2 linked regions of the Noviherbaspirillum saxi genome follow. The main gene of each other region encodes a partner of the protein of the gene in region 2 in a complex. Links are inferred from orthologs where the notes say so. Each region holds a gene or a part of one and is shown on either strand. Other genes may lie near its edges. The genes, in order: D3871_RS16650 and hfq.

The links.
Region 1: the proteins of hfq (region 2) and D3871_RS16650 are in contact, whole or in part, in a crystal structure (PDB 3VU3), measured with the Escherichia coli proteins. The link is inferred for Noviherbaspirillum saxi from one-to-one orthologs.

What each region holds. Positions count from the first base shown.
Region 1 is NZ_QYUO01000002.1:162,396-170,106, reverse strand. The notes cover bases 2,829-5,721. They hold D3871_RS16650 (catalase), read right to left. Parts: upstream 5,391-5,721; coding sequence 3,267-5,390; downstream 2,829-3,266. Other genes in these bases: D3871_RS16645 (intradiol ring-cleavage dioxygenase), read right to left, coding at 5,456-5,721; D3871_RS16655 (pyridoxal phosphate-dependent decarboxylase family protein), read right to left, coding at 2,829-3,102. Outside these bases: D3871_RS16665 (glycerate kinase type-2 family protein), read left to right, coding at 1-81; pyk (pyruvate kinase), read left to right, coding at 166-1,593; more of D3871_RS16655, read right to left, coding at 1,735-2,828; more of D3871_RS16645, read right to left, coding at 5,722-6,187; D3871_RS16635 (bacteriohemerythrin), read right to left, coding at 6,640-7,092; D3871_RS16630 (alpha/beta fold hydrolase), read right to left, coding at 7,104-7,711.
Region 2 is NZ_QYUO01000001.1:2,044,709-2,052,331, reverse strand. Bases 3,122-5,926 are described here. They hold hfq (RNA chaperone Hfq), read left to right. Parts: upstream 3,122-4,308; coding sequence 4,309-4,545; downstream 4,546-5,926. Other genes in these bases: hflK (FtsH protease activity modulator HflK), read left to right, coding at 5,869-5,926; hflX (GTPase HflX), read left to right, coding at 4,573-5,733; der (ribosome biogenesis GTPase Der), read left to right, coding at 3,122-4,177. In the rest of the region: hisS (histidine--tRNA ligase), read left to right, coding at 1-984; D3871_RS09530 (YfgM family protein), read left to right, coding at 996-1,643; outer membrane protein assembly factor BamB, read left to right, coding at 1,679-2,827; more of der, read left to right, coding at 2,834-3,121; more of hflK, read left to right, coding at 5,927-7,164; protease modulator HflC, read left to right, coding at 7,164-7,623. UniProt on the Escherichia coli protein: RNA chaperone that binds small regulatory RNA (sRNAs) and mRNAs to facilitate mRNA translational regulation in response to envelope stress, environmental stress and changes in metabolite concentrations.

The sequences.
Region 1 (7,711 bases), on a different replicon or contig from region 2:
TTCAACGCGCTGGGCGACCTGATCGTCACCGGGCCGACACGCACCAACGTCAATGATTTCAGGGCAATCCTGATTCTCTGAGTTTTATCCGTTTTTAACGACAGGCGGGCGTCACGGGACGGTCCGGTGGTCGCGCACGCCTGTACGAACTGCAAAGTGAACAACATGCGACGTCAACGCAAGGCAAAAATCGTGGCAACCCTTGGACCGGCAAGCTCGACCATGGAAGCCATAGAAGCATTATTTCAGGCCGGAGCCGATGTGTTCCGCTTCAATTTCAGTCATGGCTCGCACTTGGACCACAGTGCACGCTACGACATCGTGCGCGAAGTCGAACGCAAGGTGGGACGGCCTATCGCGATCTTGGCGGACCTGCAGGGCCCCAAACTGCGCATCGGCCAGTTCGCCGAAGGCAAGGTCACGCTCGCCGCGGGCGCGGAATTCATACTCGACCGCAATCCCGATCCTGGCACGGCTGCACGGGTTTGCCTGCCGCATCCGGAATTGTTTGCGGTGATCGGCGCGGGCCAGGCACTGCTGATCGACGATGGAAAACTGCGACTGGAAGTCATAGAAAGCAATGGCGACTGTATCCGCACGAAGGTTGTCGCCGGCGGCGTCGTATCCGACCGCAAGGGCGTCAATGTGCCGGATGTCGTCCTGCCGATTCCCGCGTTGACCGAAAAGGACAGGCGCGACCTGGAGTTTGCGCTGGCGCTGGGCGTGGACTGGATCGCCTTGTCTTTCGTGCAGCGTCCGGAAGACTTGCTGGAAGCACGGGAACTGATCAAGGGCCGCGCCGGGCTGCTCGCCAAGCTGGAAAAACCCGCCGCGCTCGACCGGCTCGACGACATCGTGGGCGTATCGGATGCGGTGATGGTGGCGCGCGGCGATCTCGGTGTCGAATTGCCACCCGAGCGCGTGCCCGGCGTGCAAAAGCGCATCCTGCGTGCCTGCAGCAGACAGGGCAAGCCTGTGGTCATTGCGACGCAGATGCTGGAATCGATGATATCGGCGCAGGTGCCGACCAGGGCTGAAGCATCCGATGTCGCCAGCGCGATCTATGACGGCGCCGATGCGGTCATGCTGTCGGCCGAATCGGCCAGCGGCGCCTATCCGGTCGAAGCGGTGGCAATGATGGACCGGATCATTTCGGAAGTCGAGCGCGATCCCTTGTACCGCAGCGTGATCGATGCCCAGCGTGGCGATCCCTTGCCGACGCGCGGCGATGCGATTTGCGCGGCACTGCGCAGCGTCACGCAGATTCTTGGCGCCCGCGTCACGATTACCTACACCACGTCGGGTCATACCAGCCTGCGTGCCGCGCGCGAGCGGCCGGCCGCACCGATCCTCAGCATCACGCCGCATCTGTCGACCGCGCGCAAGCTGGCGCTGGCGTGGGGCGTGCATACCACCGTCAGCCCGGATGTGCGCAGTGTGGATGAAATGGTGTCGGCGGCCTGTCGCACGGCGTTGCGGGAGGGATTTGCACAGCCCGGTGATCAGGTGGCGATTGCTGCGGGTATGCCGTTTGCCGAGTCGGGAACGACCAATCTGTTGAGGATTGCCGAGGTGTGGGCGCAACCGGCGTAATGCGTGATCAAGCGATAAGGTCGGTTAGGTCATTGGGAATTTTTGTGAGGCTGTACCATTGCCCGGCCTTAGGCACCGCGCAGGAATAACTTGCACGTTTTTTCTGGCCGTAGCTCGCTACGGCCAGAAAAAACGTGCGATTTATTTCTTGACAGGCCCTTTGTACTTCGCGGCTATACGCAAGATCGCTTCGATACTCCGTTCCACGTCCGCGTCAGTCGTGGCCCAGCATACGACACTGATCCGCATCGCCGTATGGCCCTGCCACAGGGTACTTCCACACCAGCACGTCCCGTCGGCTTGAATGTCGTCGATCACGCGCTTCGTTATTTCGGGCGTACCGAACGAGACTAAAACCTGATTGAGCACAACCTCATTCAACACGTGATATCCCGCAGACGTCAGTGCCTCGGCAAAACGGCGAGCATAACGACACGTGCGTTCAATCAGATCGGACAACCCTATACGCCCCAATGAGCGTAAGGCGGCCCAAACCTCGACCCCGCGCGCGCGTCTCGAGAGTTCAGGGGTGTAGTCTGCAGGATTACGATATTCACTCACCGTCGGGAGGTAATCGGCAGTAATCGCCATGGCAGCTCGTAATGCATCCGGGTCGCGAACAAACGCCACACCGCTGTCGTACGGTACATTCAGCCACTTATGCGCATCGGTCGCCCAGGAGTCAGCGCCTTCGATACCCTCGACAAGATAGGCACGTGACGGGGCGGCTGCAGCCCACAGCCCAAATGCTCCATCAACATGCACCCATGCACCTACATCATGTGCGCGTTCGCAGATCTGCTGAAACGGATCGAATGCGCCCGTGTTAACGTTTCCCGCCTGCACACAGACAATTGTGGAACCAGTCATAGGAGGCAATGCATCAAGGCGCATGCAGCCTTGACTATCGACTGGCACTGTCACGACGCGACTACGCCCCAGGCCCAGCATGCCTAAGGCCTTCAACACTGTTGGATGGACTTCTGCACCGACGATGACCGTAATGGGTGGAGCGCCGAACAATCCATCGGCTTCCACATTCCAGCCAGCTTTTGCCAGAGCAGCATGCCGTGCCGCAGCGAGTGCAGTGAAATTCGCGACGGTCGCACCCGTAACAAATGCACCACCACTTTCAGGCGGCAATTTCAGGACGTCGAGGAGCCATCCGAGTGCGATTTGCTCAAGCGCCGCAGTGGCCGGAGTCACATTGTAGAGGCCGCTATTTTGATCCCAGGCAGTTATTAGCCAGCTGGCGGCTAATGCCGCAGGAAGCGAACCGCCGATGACAAAGCCGAAGAAGCGCGGCCCTGCCATCGCCATTGTCGCCGGTGAGCCAAGTTCATCCAGTTGCTGCAAGATGGATTCCGGGCTGGTGGGTTCATTTGAAAGTGGTATATCAAGCGAGGCAAGGCGAGCAACTGCATCTATGCTTGGAGCAACACTCCGAGTCCCCAAATCTTCGAGATAACAAATTGCCCGTTCAGCAGTCGTCGATAATAATTCTCTCATGCCAGTCCTCGTTTGATGCGCATCTATCAGGCTAAGGCACCGCGCAGGAATAAGTTGCACAACTTATTCCTGCGCGGTGCCTAAAGCCAACCGGAGACGAAATCCTGACATCGTCGTCGCACGGAGACTCTGATTTGCGTTTCTACATAACCTCGGTCGATCAACTACGCCAGAATGCGCACCGATTCTTCGCGCTCCCATTGCCGTGTCTTGGCCGCCGCGATGAAGCCTTTCATGTCCTTCGCATCGAGCACACCTTTGTCTTTCTCGATGTTCGCTTGTTCGAGCAGTGACCGGCCGCCCTGATCCGCCGCGATCGCCTTCAGGTGGCCGAACGCGTGACGCACGAAATCGATAGCCGCGGATTCCTTGCTCAGTAGCTTGACTCCTTCATCGGACAAGACAACGGCAATCGCGTCGAACATCACCGAAGGCGTGCCCGCCAGTTGTCCGTCGGCTTCCATCATCGTGCCGTCGGCAAGCTTCGCGCCGCCCACCTTGGGAGCGACGACCTTGACCTTCGCGCCGGCCTCAGCTGCGACTTTGATGATGTCGCTGACGATGGCGCCGTCCGAACCGTCCGCAATCAGAATACCGATTGCGCGTCCTTCTAGCGTGTCCTTCATCCTGCCGATGATTTGCAGCGCCGGCGATTGATCGAAGTCCTGCACCGGCGCTGCGGCCTCTGCGGGTTTCGGCAAGGTGCCGAGACCAAGGCCATCGGCTACGCGCTGGGCCAGTTCTTCTTCAATGTGGCGCAGATGTGCAACCATCGCCTGCCGCACATGCAGATGATCGACTTTCGACAGCTCAAACACCAGCGCAGACGCGATATGTGCCTGCTCGTACTTGCTCTGGCTGCGATAGAACTGACGCGCCTGGCTGTAATGGTCGGCAAAGCTCTCCGCGCGAATGCGGCCTTTTTCGCCGCTTTCGCTGACGCGTGCGCTAGGGAAACCCCTGTCCGGCGTTTCTCGCGGGGCGGTTTCCGACAACGAATTCGGCTCATATGCGACCCTGCCTTTCGGCTGCGTCATTTGCATCTTGCCGTCGCGCTGAAGGTTGGCGAAGGGGCACTTTGGCGCATTGACCGGAATCTGGTTGAAATTCGGCGATCCGAGCCGCAGCAATTGCGTATCCAGGTATGAGAACAGGCGGCCCTGTAGCAGCGGATCGTTGGAGAAGTCGATGCCGGGAACGATGTTGGCGGGACAGTAGGCGACCTGTTCGGTTTCCGCGAAGAAGTTGTCCGGCCACCGGTCCAGCACCATGCGGCCGATTACTTGTAAGGGCACCAGTTCTTCCGGGATCAGCTTGGTCGCATCCAGATGATCGAATGGAAATTTATCCGCCTGCTCCTGCGTGAATAGCTGGACCGCAAACTCCCACTCGGGGAAATCACCTGCTTCGATCGCCTCGAACATGTCGCGGCGGTGGAAGTCCGGATCGGCGCCGGCAATCTTCACTGCCTCATCCCAAATGGTCGATTGCAGGCCCAGCTTCGGCCGCCAATGGAATTTGACGAAGGTTGAGTCGCCCGCTTTGTTCAGGAGACGGAAGCTATGGACGCCGAAGCCTTCGATCATGCGCAGCGAGCGCGGGATCGTGCGGTCGGACATGATCCACATCACCATATGCATGGATTCCGGCGTCAGCGAAATGAAATCCCAGAAGGTGTCATGCGCCGTTGCGCTTTGTGGAAAGCCACGGTCCGGTTCCATCTTGACCGAATGGACGACGTCGGGGAACTTGATCGCGTCCTGGATGAAGAACACCGGGATGTTGTTGCTGACCAGGTCCCAGTTGCCTTCCTTGGTGTAGAACTTGACCGCGAAGCCGCGCACGTCTCGCGGCGTGTCGACCGAACCTGCGCCGCCGGCGACCGTCGAAAAACGCGTAAACACCGGTGTCTTTTCACCGACCTCGGTGAGGATTTTTGCTGTCGTATATTGCGCTAGCGACTTGGTCAACTCGAAGTGGCCATGCACCGCAGTGCCGCGCGCATGCACGATGCGTTCAGGGATGCGCTCGTGATCGAAATGCGTGATCTTTTCACGCAGAATGAAATCTTCCAGCAGACTGGGGCCACGCGGATTGGCGCGCAACGAGTTCTGGTTGTCGGCAATCGGGATGCCTTGGTTCGTGGTCAGTGCGGGATGCTGCCCGGTGGCGACCTGGTGCAACTCGCCGCCGTTGCCTCGATGGACATCTGCACCTGGATTTGCACCGCGCGGCGTGGAATTCTTTTTCTGCTTTCCTGCATTGCCGGTCTTCTTTTCTTTGCTCATGATCGATGTCCTTTGTACGTTGGCGGATTAGGGCCTGTTAACAATTTCGGACGCATGCGGCGCACTCAAGCCGTCTGCACGCCGATGTCGAAGCTTCCCGCATACCCCGGACCGTTTTCAAGCAGTGGCAGAATCAGTTGCCGGCCACCGCGCCGGAACAAGCCATCCGTGTCATTGGTCTGGCGGCGTCGGCCGTTGCGCGCGTAGGGCGCTTGCGCCAACACGCGGTCGGTGATCGCGTCGTCGAAGTACAGTTGCGACGTGAATTCGTAGGGGCGGCTCGACGTGGGTGACGTGGGTTGTATACGCACCTTGAAATGGATGTGCACCGTTCGACCGGGATACCATCCGGGATAAATGGTAAGGAAGCGCACTACACCACCGTCGTCGGTGATTTGATAACCGCGCAGAAATTTTTTTCCGCTTGTGTCGAAGCGAGGATCGGTTACGTCCGAATAAACGCCATCGGCATCGCAATGCCAGACGTCCACCATCGCGCCGGAAACGGGAGTACATCCGGTACCGCGAACAGCCAGCACGCGCAAGGTCAGCGCGAGCGGAACGCCGGCGCGTACTGTCCCGCCCGCAGGATCGGTGCGTATGTCGGAACGGTTGAGCCGGTCATCAACAAAGTACGGTCCTTCTGTTTGTTCCGGAGTGAGAATGCATGCGGGGCGTCGCGACTGACGCGCGTCGCTTTGCGCTGTTGCCCGGCTGACGAGCATCGCCGCGCCAAGCATCATGATCGCCTTGCGCCGGCTCACTTGAAGCGTCGGCCGCTTATCGTCCTTTTCCATAGTGCAGGCTGTAATCACACATCAGATAGGGAAGTAGAAATCTGCCTCGGCGATTGCATCTTTGATGCTGCAATTCCACGCAACGCCAGCTCGACGCCGAATGTCGCATAAACCTGAACCAATGACTGATGGCATTGGTCGGTGCATAGGGCGTGCCGTTTTCCTGTCTCCCGCGCGCGCTCAATACCGACGTCGATATGACACTTGCGATGCTGCCGGAAACCGCGCCGTCGCGAAACACCTGTCTCCAATTATTCATACTCTTTCCAGAAGATATCGTTGTAACTGCACCCCGCGCATCATTAATGAGTCGTAATAGCGTCTTCATTGGGACGCTGAAAAGCAGGCGTGGTTCCCGATGCAAATGTAGAATAAAGGAGGCGGAATTGGTCGTGCTGCTGACCGGAGCGAATGGCTTTATGTGAAGACCTCGATCTGAGCGCTTGCGCTTTTTAGCGGGATACGATGTTACTGTTGATCGAGCGGCGAAAAACGACTGGTTTTGCTCCCAGACGGCGCTTACACATCCAGTGCGCCAGCGCCGAGTCGAGATGGGTAGCATGGCTCGGGAACCAGTCAGCTAGCGCCTGTACCAAGGCACGGCATATCCGGGTATTGCCTTGAGCAAGCAACTCTTGCACCTCATGCACCGACTTAAGCACGGCATCATGCTGCTCAATGTGGCAGTCACGCGGCGGGAACTCGCTTTCGCGCATCCAAGCGTTTTCCTCGCCGAAATGTGCCTGAAGATGTCCTTCCATGGCGCTAAGCAATTCGTGCAGTTCATCATCTCGAGCCCCCTGTAGGCGAGCGACCAACTGGACGAATTCTTCATGGATCTGATCCATCGGTGCGTAGCCCAGCATGTGGGCATCGCTCCAGTTCAGTGGTCGGTTTTCATCCATGATGCTTTACCTTAATGTGATAGGAAATCCAGCACCATGCGGTTGAAGGTGTCCGCATGCTCCCACTGAGCCCAATGGCCGCAGCGGTTGAAGATGTGCATCTGAGCGTTCGGGATGCCCCAGATCAGGCGCAAGCCCACATCCATGGGCACGAAGCGGTCATCGCGTCCCCAGATGACGAGCGTGGGTGCGGCGACCTCGCCCAAGCGGTGCCCCAGGTCGGGGAACTGCTTGGGATTGGCCTCAGAGCTCTTGACGAAATTTTCCAGGTGGTCACGCCGCGCCAGCATGTTATCCAGGCGCGCCTGGAATAACTCCTCGGTCAGATGGCTTGCGTCGTACACGAACACATTCATCATGCGTTTGAGGTTCTCGATAGTCGGGTTACGGTAAAGCGCACCGATCAGCTTGATGCCCTCAGTCGGCATGGGCACGAACTGGCTCGGGCCGCCCGTGCCACCGCCCATCAGCACTAACTTGCCCACCCGCGTGGGGTTGGACAACGCAAAGGCCACGGTGCTGTGTGCACCCATCGAATTGCCGATGATGTGAGCCTTTTCCAGTCCAATGGCATCCATCAAACCCTTGAGCGCGCGCGCGTTGAGGTCCGAGCGCGAGC
Region 2 (7,623 bases):
AAGCCGCAACGCGGCCGCTACCGCCAGTTTCACCAGGTCGGTGCCGAAGCGCTGGGTTTCACCGGTCCCGATGTCGATGCCGAGCTGATCATGCTGTGCCAGCGCCTGTGGGACGATCTCGGTCTGCAGGATATCCGCCTTGAGCTCAACTCCATTGGCAATGCGGAAGAGCGTAGCCGTCACCGCGCGGATCTGGTCGCCTACTTCGAACAGCACAAGGAACTGCTGGATACCGACGCGCAGCGTCGCCTGCATTCGAATCCGCTGCGTATCCTGGACACGAAAAATCCGGTAATGCAGGCCATGGTTAATGCTGCTCCCAAGCTGCTCGATTACCTTGGCGAAGAGTCGCGCTCCCACTTCGAGGGCGTGCAAAAAATCCTTCGGCACAACAGCATTCCATTCACCATCAATCCTCGGCTGGTACGAGGCATGGATTATTACAATCGTACCGTGTTCGAATGGGTGACCGATCAGCTCGGTTCGCAAGGCACCGTCTGCGGTGGCGGCCGTTATGATCCGTTGATCGAAATGTTCGGCGGCAAGCCGACGCCTGCTTGCGGCTTTGCGATCGGTGTCGAGCGCCTGCTTGAGCTGCTCAAGGTCAGCGGAGAACAGTACGCACCGAACCAATGCGATGTCTACGTGGTGCACCAGGGCGAGGAAGCGCAGCTACAGGCCTTCGTCGTCGCCGAGCGCCTGCGCGATGCCGGGCTGGATGTGGTTCTCAACTGTACATCGCCAAGTGGCGGCGCCAGCTTCAAGTCACAAATGAAGCGTGCCGATGCCAGTGGAGCCGGCTTCGCCGTCATCATCGGCGAAGACGAAGTTGCCAAAGGCGTTGCGGCTGTCAAAAACCTGCGCGCGGAAGATGTCGACAACAACCAGGTTACCGTCCCGCTGGAGTCGGTTGCCGCGCATGTCCTCGACCAGATCGTTTGCGGCGATGAATGCGACGATCCCACCCACCACCACCTTCACTGATTAGAAACATCATGGCATACGATCTCGAAGAACAAGAACAGCTGGCCTCCCTGAAGTCGTGGTGGAAGCAGTACGGCAACCTCATCACCTGGGTGCTGATCATCGCACTTGCAGCTTACGCCGGCTGGACCGGTTGGAAGACCTACCAACGCAACCAGGCCGCACAGGCTGCGCTGCTGTACGAAGAGTTGCAGAAGGGCGTGACTGCAAAGGATAACGCCAGGGTGCAACGCGCCGCCGCGGATGTCACCTCCAAGTTCGGCAAGACACTGTACGCACAGATGGGGGCACTTGCTGCCGCCAAGAGCGCGTTTGACAACGGCGACCTGAAAACGGCCAAAACCCAGCTGCAATGGGTGATCGACAATGGCGCCAGCGACGAGTACAAGGCGATCGCCAAGCTTCGCCTGGCAGGTGTGCTGCTCGATGAAAAGGCTTTTGATGAAGGACTCAAGGTACTGTCGGGTGATTTTCCCGAGCAGTTTGCCGGCGCGGTTGCGGATCGCAAGGGCGATATTCTAACCGCACAGTCCAAGATCGAAGACGCCAAGGCGGCTTACAAGACGGCTCTGGAAAAAACCGGTGAACAAAACCCGGCACGCCAGTTGATCCAGCTGAAGCTCGATGCAATCGGCGGTTCTGCAAAAGCCGCAGCATAAGTCACGCAGCATAAGTCAAATAACAAGGGGAAAGAATGCGTATTGCCGTCAAACTCACCTCAGTAGGGATGGTCGCCGTTCTGGCTGGTTGTTCATCGCTCAATCCTTTCGCCAGCAAGCCCGCGCCGCGCAATCCGCCGGCTGCGCTGGAAGAGTTCAAGCAGACTTTACCGGTCCGTACCGCATGGTCGACATCGATCGGCAGCGCCGCCAATTTTGTCTTTACGCCGGCGGTTACTGCAGACAGCGTGTTCGTTGCGGCTGCGGATGGCACGTTGTCGCGCATCGACGCTGCCAGCGGCCGTGCCGATTGGCGCATCAACGTTGGCACACCTTTGACGGCTGGAGTCGGCAGCGATGGGACGACTGTTGCTGTGGGCGCCGACAAAGGTATGCTGATGGCCTTCAGCGGCGACGGCAAGTTGCGCTGGAAGGCACAGGCATCGAGTGAAATCCTGTCTGCGCCTGCGGTCGGACAGGGCCTTGTCGTCGTTCGCAGCGTGGACAATCGCATTGCCGCCTTTGACGCGGAAACCGGAAGCCGGCGCTGGGTCGCCCAACGGCCGTCACCTTCGCTGACTTTGCGCACTGCGCCTGGCATCACGATTGCCGGGCCGAATGCATACGTTGCGCTCCCGGGCGGCCGACTGTTGGCGCTCGCCCTTACCAACGGCGGTGCGCGCTGGGAAGTGGCGGTCGGCGATCCCCGTGGGACCACGGAACTGGAACGTATTGCGGATTTGTCCGGCTCTCCCATCGCTGCGGGGCGTGATGTGTGTGCGGTCGCCTATCAAGGGCGGGTCGCATGCTTCGATGCGACCAACGGCGCACCGCGTTGGGGCAAGGAATTGTCCAGCGATGTAGGTCTCGGTGTAGACGAGCGTTTTGTATTCGCGGCCGACGAGCGCGGGGCCGTCACTGCGTTGACGCGTGAATCCGGCTCGGGAGCATGGCGCAATACCAAACTTGCCAATCGTCGACTTTCCGCTCCGGTACCTCTGGGACCCGCCGTTGCGGTTGGTGACGGTCAGGGATATATCCATTTTCTATCGCGTGATGACGGCTCTCTGGTCGCACGCGTAAGCACGGACGGCAGTCCGGTTACCGGCACCGCGCCGGTAACCGGAAATCGTGCGGTTTTTCAAACACAAGCAGGAACAGTGGTTGCACTTGCAACCGAGTAAAAACAAATGAAGCCGGTAATTGCATTAGTCGGCCGACCTAACGTCGGCAAATCCACATTGTTCAACCGGCTGACCCGGTCGCGCGATGCCCTGGTCGCAGACCTTCCTGGACTTACCCGTGACCGCCATTATGGCGAGGGCAGGGTAGGTGAACGTCCTTTCCTCGTGATCGATACCGGTGGTTTCGAGCCGGTAGCCAAGGAAGGCATCATGTACGAGATGGCCAAGCAGACAAAGCAGGCCGTCGCCGAAGCTGATGTCGTGGTGTTTATCGTCGACGGGCGGCAGGGACTGACCCCGCACGACAAGACCATCACCGATTTTTTGCGCAAGGCCGGCCGTCAGGTCATGCTGGTCGTGAACAAGGCCGAGGGGATGAAGTACACCTCGGTCACTGCCGATTTCTATGAGCTCGGGCTGGGTGACCCATACGTCATTTCCGCCGCTCATGGCGACGGCGTGGTCGACCTCGTTAATGAGTCGCTGGATATCGCATTTGCCCAGCGTGCGCCGGAACCCGAAACCGAAGCCGCAGCAGGTCGTGGTGTCAAGATTGCCATTGTCGGTCGTCCGAATGTCGGAAAGTCAACCCTGGTAAATACCTTGCTCGGCGAAGACCGTGTCATTGCATTCGACATGCCCGGTACGACGCGCGATTCGATCGAAATTCCTTTCGAACGTGAAGGCAAACATTACACCCTGATCGATACCGCTGGTATCCGCCGGCGTGGCAAGGTGTTCGAAGCGATCGAAAAATTCTCGGTAGTCAAAACCCTGCAATCGATTTCGGAAGCCAATGTCGTACTGCTTCTGCTTGATGCGCAGCAAGATATCTCCGAACAGGACGCACATATCGCCGGTTTTGTCCTGGAGTCAGGCCGCGCTTTGGTGGTCGGGGTCAACAAATGGGACGGGTTGGACGCGGATAAAAGAGATGCGATCAAGATGGACATGGAACGCAAGCTGAGTTTTCTCTTTTTCGCCAAGTTCCATTTCATCTCGGCGCTGAAAGGCAGTGGCATCGGCCCACTGATGAAATCCATCGATTCCGCCTATGCCGCAGCGATGGCGAAGCTGTCAACCCCGCGCCTGACACGTGCGCTGATCGAGGCCGTCGAACACCAGCAGCCGCGACGCAAGGGCTCGATCCGACCCAAGCTGCGATATGCGCACCAGGGTGGGCAGAACCCGCCTATCGTGGTTATCCACGGTAATGCGCTGGACGCTATCGACGATAGCTATAAGCGTTATCTGGAGAAACACTTCCGCGAAACTTTTTCACTGGTAGGCACTCCATTACGTATCGAACTGCGTTCTAGCAAGAATCCGTTTGCCAGGGATGAAAAATAGCGCTTGTCTTTGTGTCATGCTTGGCAAACTGCGCGGAAATCGATTACAGTCGTAAATACATTATCAGAGAGGCACTTGAAAATTCTCAGGTCGCCTCCAACTCCACATCACAACAACATCACGGAGCTGTCATGAGCAACAAAGGGCAACTGTTACAAGACCCCTTCCTCAACGCCTTACGCAAAGAGCACGTTCCCGTCTCGATTTATCTCGTGAACGGCATCAAGCTCCAAGGTCATATCGAATCGTTTGACCAATACGTCGTACTGCTCCGCAATACCGTTACGCAGATGGTTTACAAGCATGCCATTTCCACCGTGGTACCGGCGCGAGCAGTGAATATCAATGTTGAATCTGACGCGGAATAAGAGATCACTACTTCGTCCACATCCCTCATGCGCGCTGCATTAGTCGGCGTCGATTTCGGCAAAGGAGACTTTGCCGCAAGCCTGGAAGAGCTCTCGTTACTGTCAAAGTCCGCAGGAGCAGACCCAGTTGCAACCATCACCGGAAAACGCTCCAGTCCCGACGCGGCTCTGTTTGTCGGGTCTGGCAAGGCAGACGAAATCGCCAATGCCGTGGTTTGCGACAAGCTTGACCTGGTGATATTCAACCATGCGCTTTCACCAGCGCAGCAACGTAATCTCGAACGCCATCTCAAGGTTCGTGTCATTGACCGTACGAGTCTCATTCTCGACATATTCGCCCAGCGCGCGCAAAGCCACGAAGGTAAGGTTCAGGTGGAACTCGCGCAGCTCCAGCACCTTGCAACCCGGCTGATTCGCGGATGGACTCACTTGGAACGCCAAAAGGGTGGTATCGGTTTGCGCGGACCCGGCGAAACCCAGCTTGAAACAGACCGCCGCTTGCTCGGCGACCGGGTCAAGGCATTGCGTACCCGCCTGGACAAGCTGCATCGTCAACGCCAGACGCAGAGGCGTGCGCGCGGCCGTAACAATACTTTCTCGATATCACTCGTCGGTTATACCAATGCCGGCAAGTCCACGCTCTTCAATGCATTGACCAAGGCGCAGGCTTACGCGGCAAATCAACTGTTTGCAACGCTCGATACGACATCCCGCCGCATCTATCTAGGTGAAGCTGGAAATGTCGTGATTTCAGATACTGTCGGATTCATCCGCGAGTTGCCTCACCAACTGGTTGCGTCGTTTCGGGCCACGCTGGAAGAAACCGTTCACGCCGATCTGCTCCTGCATGTAGTGGATGGCGCCAGTCCGGTACGGATGGAACAGATTGAAGAGGTCAATAATGTTCTTGCCGAAATCGGCGCTGACCATATTCCGCAGATTCTGGTCTGGAACAAGATTGACGTCGCTGGCCTGGAGCCGGCTTTAGAGCGTGATGAATATGATAAAATCCGCCGTGTTTTCATAAGCGCCCAGACCGGCACAGGCCTTGATTTGCTACGCGAGGCAGTAACCGAGTTTGCGAAGGAAGATGCGGTTGCCCAAATTGACCGTCTGCCGGTATCGGATAAACGCGAAGAACCAAGTCCCGTTCCGTTTGCAGGCGTCACCAGCGCGGGCAGGCCGTAGCCAGACTCCATGCAGCGAGCGAGAGAGAGTTGCGTTGTTCAAAGCAAGGCAGTGGACCACCATGCTCGATGCTGTGCAAATTGATAATCACCCTCTAACATTGCAAATTATTAACATAAGCCGGATAGCGAGAGAATGCCTGTTCCTCTAATTAAAAAAATCGGCCTCAAATTTTCATTGAACGACCCGCGCTGGGGACGTGGTTCCCAGGACAATGGACAAAATCAAAATCAGGATGGCAAGCGCCCGAATGATGGCCCCCCCGACCTTGACCAATTATGGCGGGAGTTCAATCAGCGTCTCAATCGATTGTTCGGTAATCGGGGAGGAGGGCGCGGTGATGGTGGATTCACCCCCGACATGAAGGGCGCCGGTATCGGCTTTGGCCTGATCGCGGCGATTATTGCTTTTCTATGGCTGATAAGCGGCTTCTTCATTGTGCAGGAAGGGCAAACCGCTGTCGTCATGACATTCGGAAAATATGACCACATGACGCCGGCTGGTTTCAATTGGCGCTGGCCGGCTCCCATTCAAAGCCACGAAATTGTCAATGTTTCACAGGTGCGAACTGTGGAGGTCGGCTATCGATCCAGCGTAAAGAACAAGCAGGCCAAGGAATCGCTGATGCTGACTGACGATGAAAACATCATCGATATCCAGTTTGCGGTCCAGTACAAATTGAAGAATGCTTCAGAATGGATCTTCAATAACCGTGACCAGGAAGAAATGGTGCGTCAGGTTGCGGAAACCGCGATTCGTGAAATCGTCGGGCGCAGCAAGATGGATTTCGTCCTATACGAAGGTCGCGAAAAAGTCGCTTTCGACGTAAGCCAAGTCATGCAGCAAATCGTCGATCGTTACAAGGCGGGTGTGCAGATCACCAACGTTACCATGCAGGGTGTGCAGCCGCCGGAGCAGGTCCAGGCCGCATTTGACGATGCGGTCAAGGCGGGCCAGGATCGCGAACGCCAGAAAAACGAAGGCCAGGCGTACGCCAATGACGTCATTCCTCGCGCACGTGGCGCAGCGTCCCGCCTGCTTCAGGAATCGGAGGCATATCGTTCCCGCGTGGTTGCCAATGCCCAGGGCGATGCCGAGCGTTTCAAGCAAGTGCTGGTCGAGTATCAGAAGGCGCCTGCAGTGACGCGCGATCGTCTCTACATCGAAACTATGCAACAGATTTTTTCCAACACTACCAAGGTCATGGTTGACAGCCGGAGCGGCAATAATTTGCTATATCTGCCGCTGGACAAATTGATCGCGCAGACTGCGACTGATCCGTCGCTTGCCAAGCCGGGTAGCGGGACGCAAAGTCAACAGTCTTCCGGAACTTCCTCGGCAACCGAGCCGCTACAATCGATGGACATGCAAAGACAGAAGGAATCGCGCAGCCGTGACGGCCGTGATTCCCGCGAGCGGGAGACAAGATAATGAGTCGTCTCGTCTCTTATTCGATCGCTGCGCTGATCATCTTGTCGGCGCTGATGTCGACACTCTTCGTTGTTGACCAGCGGCAGTATGCTATCGTCTTCGCGCTGGGTGAAGTCAAGAAGGTTATCAGCGAGCCGGGATTGCATTTCAAACTGCCACCCCCGTTTCAGAACGTCGTATTCCTCGACAAGCGGATACTGACGCTCGACACGCCTGAAGCCGACCGCTTCATTACGGCCGAAAAGAAAAATATTCTTGTCGATGCCTATATCAAATGGCGCATTGTCGATCCGCGCTTGTATTTTGTGAGCTTTACCGGCGATGAACGGCGTGCACAGGACCGCATGTCACAAATTATCAAGGCTGCCTTGAACGAGGAAATAACCAAGCGCACGGTGCGCGAGGTGATTTCTGGCGAACGGGGCAAGGTAATGAGTTCCATCCAGAAAAAAGTCACTG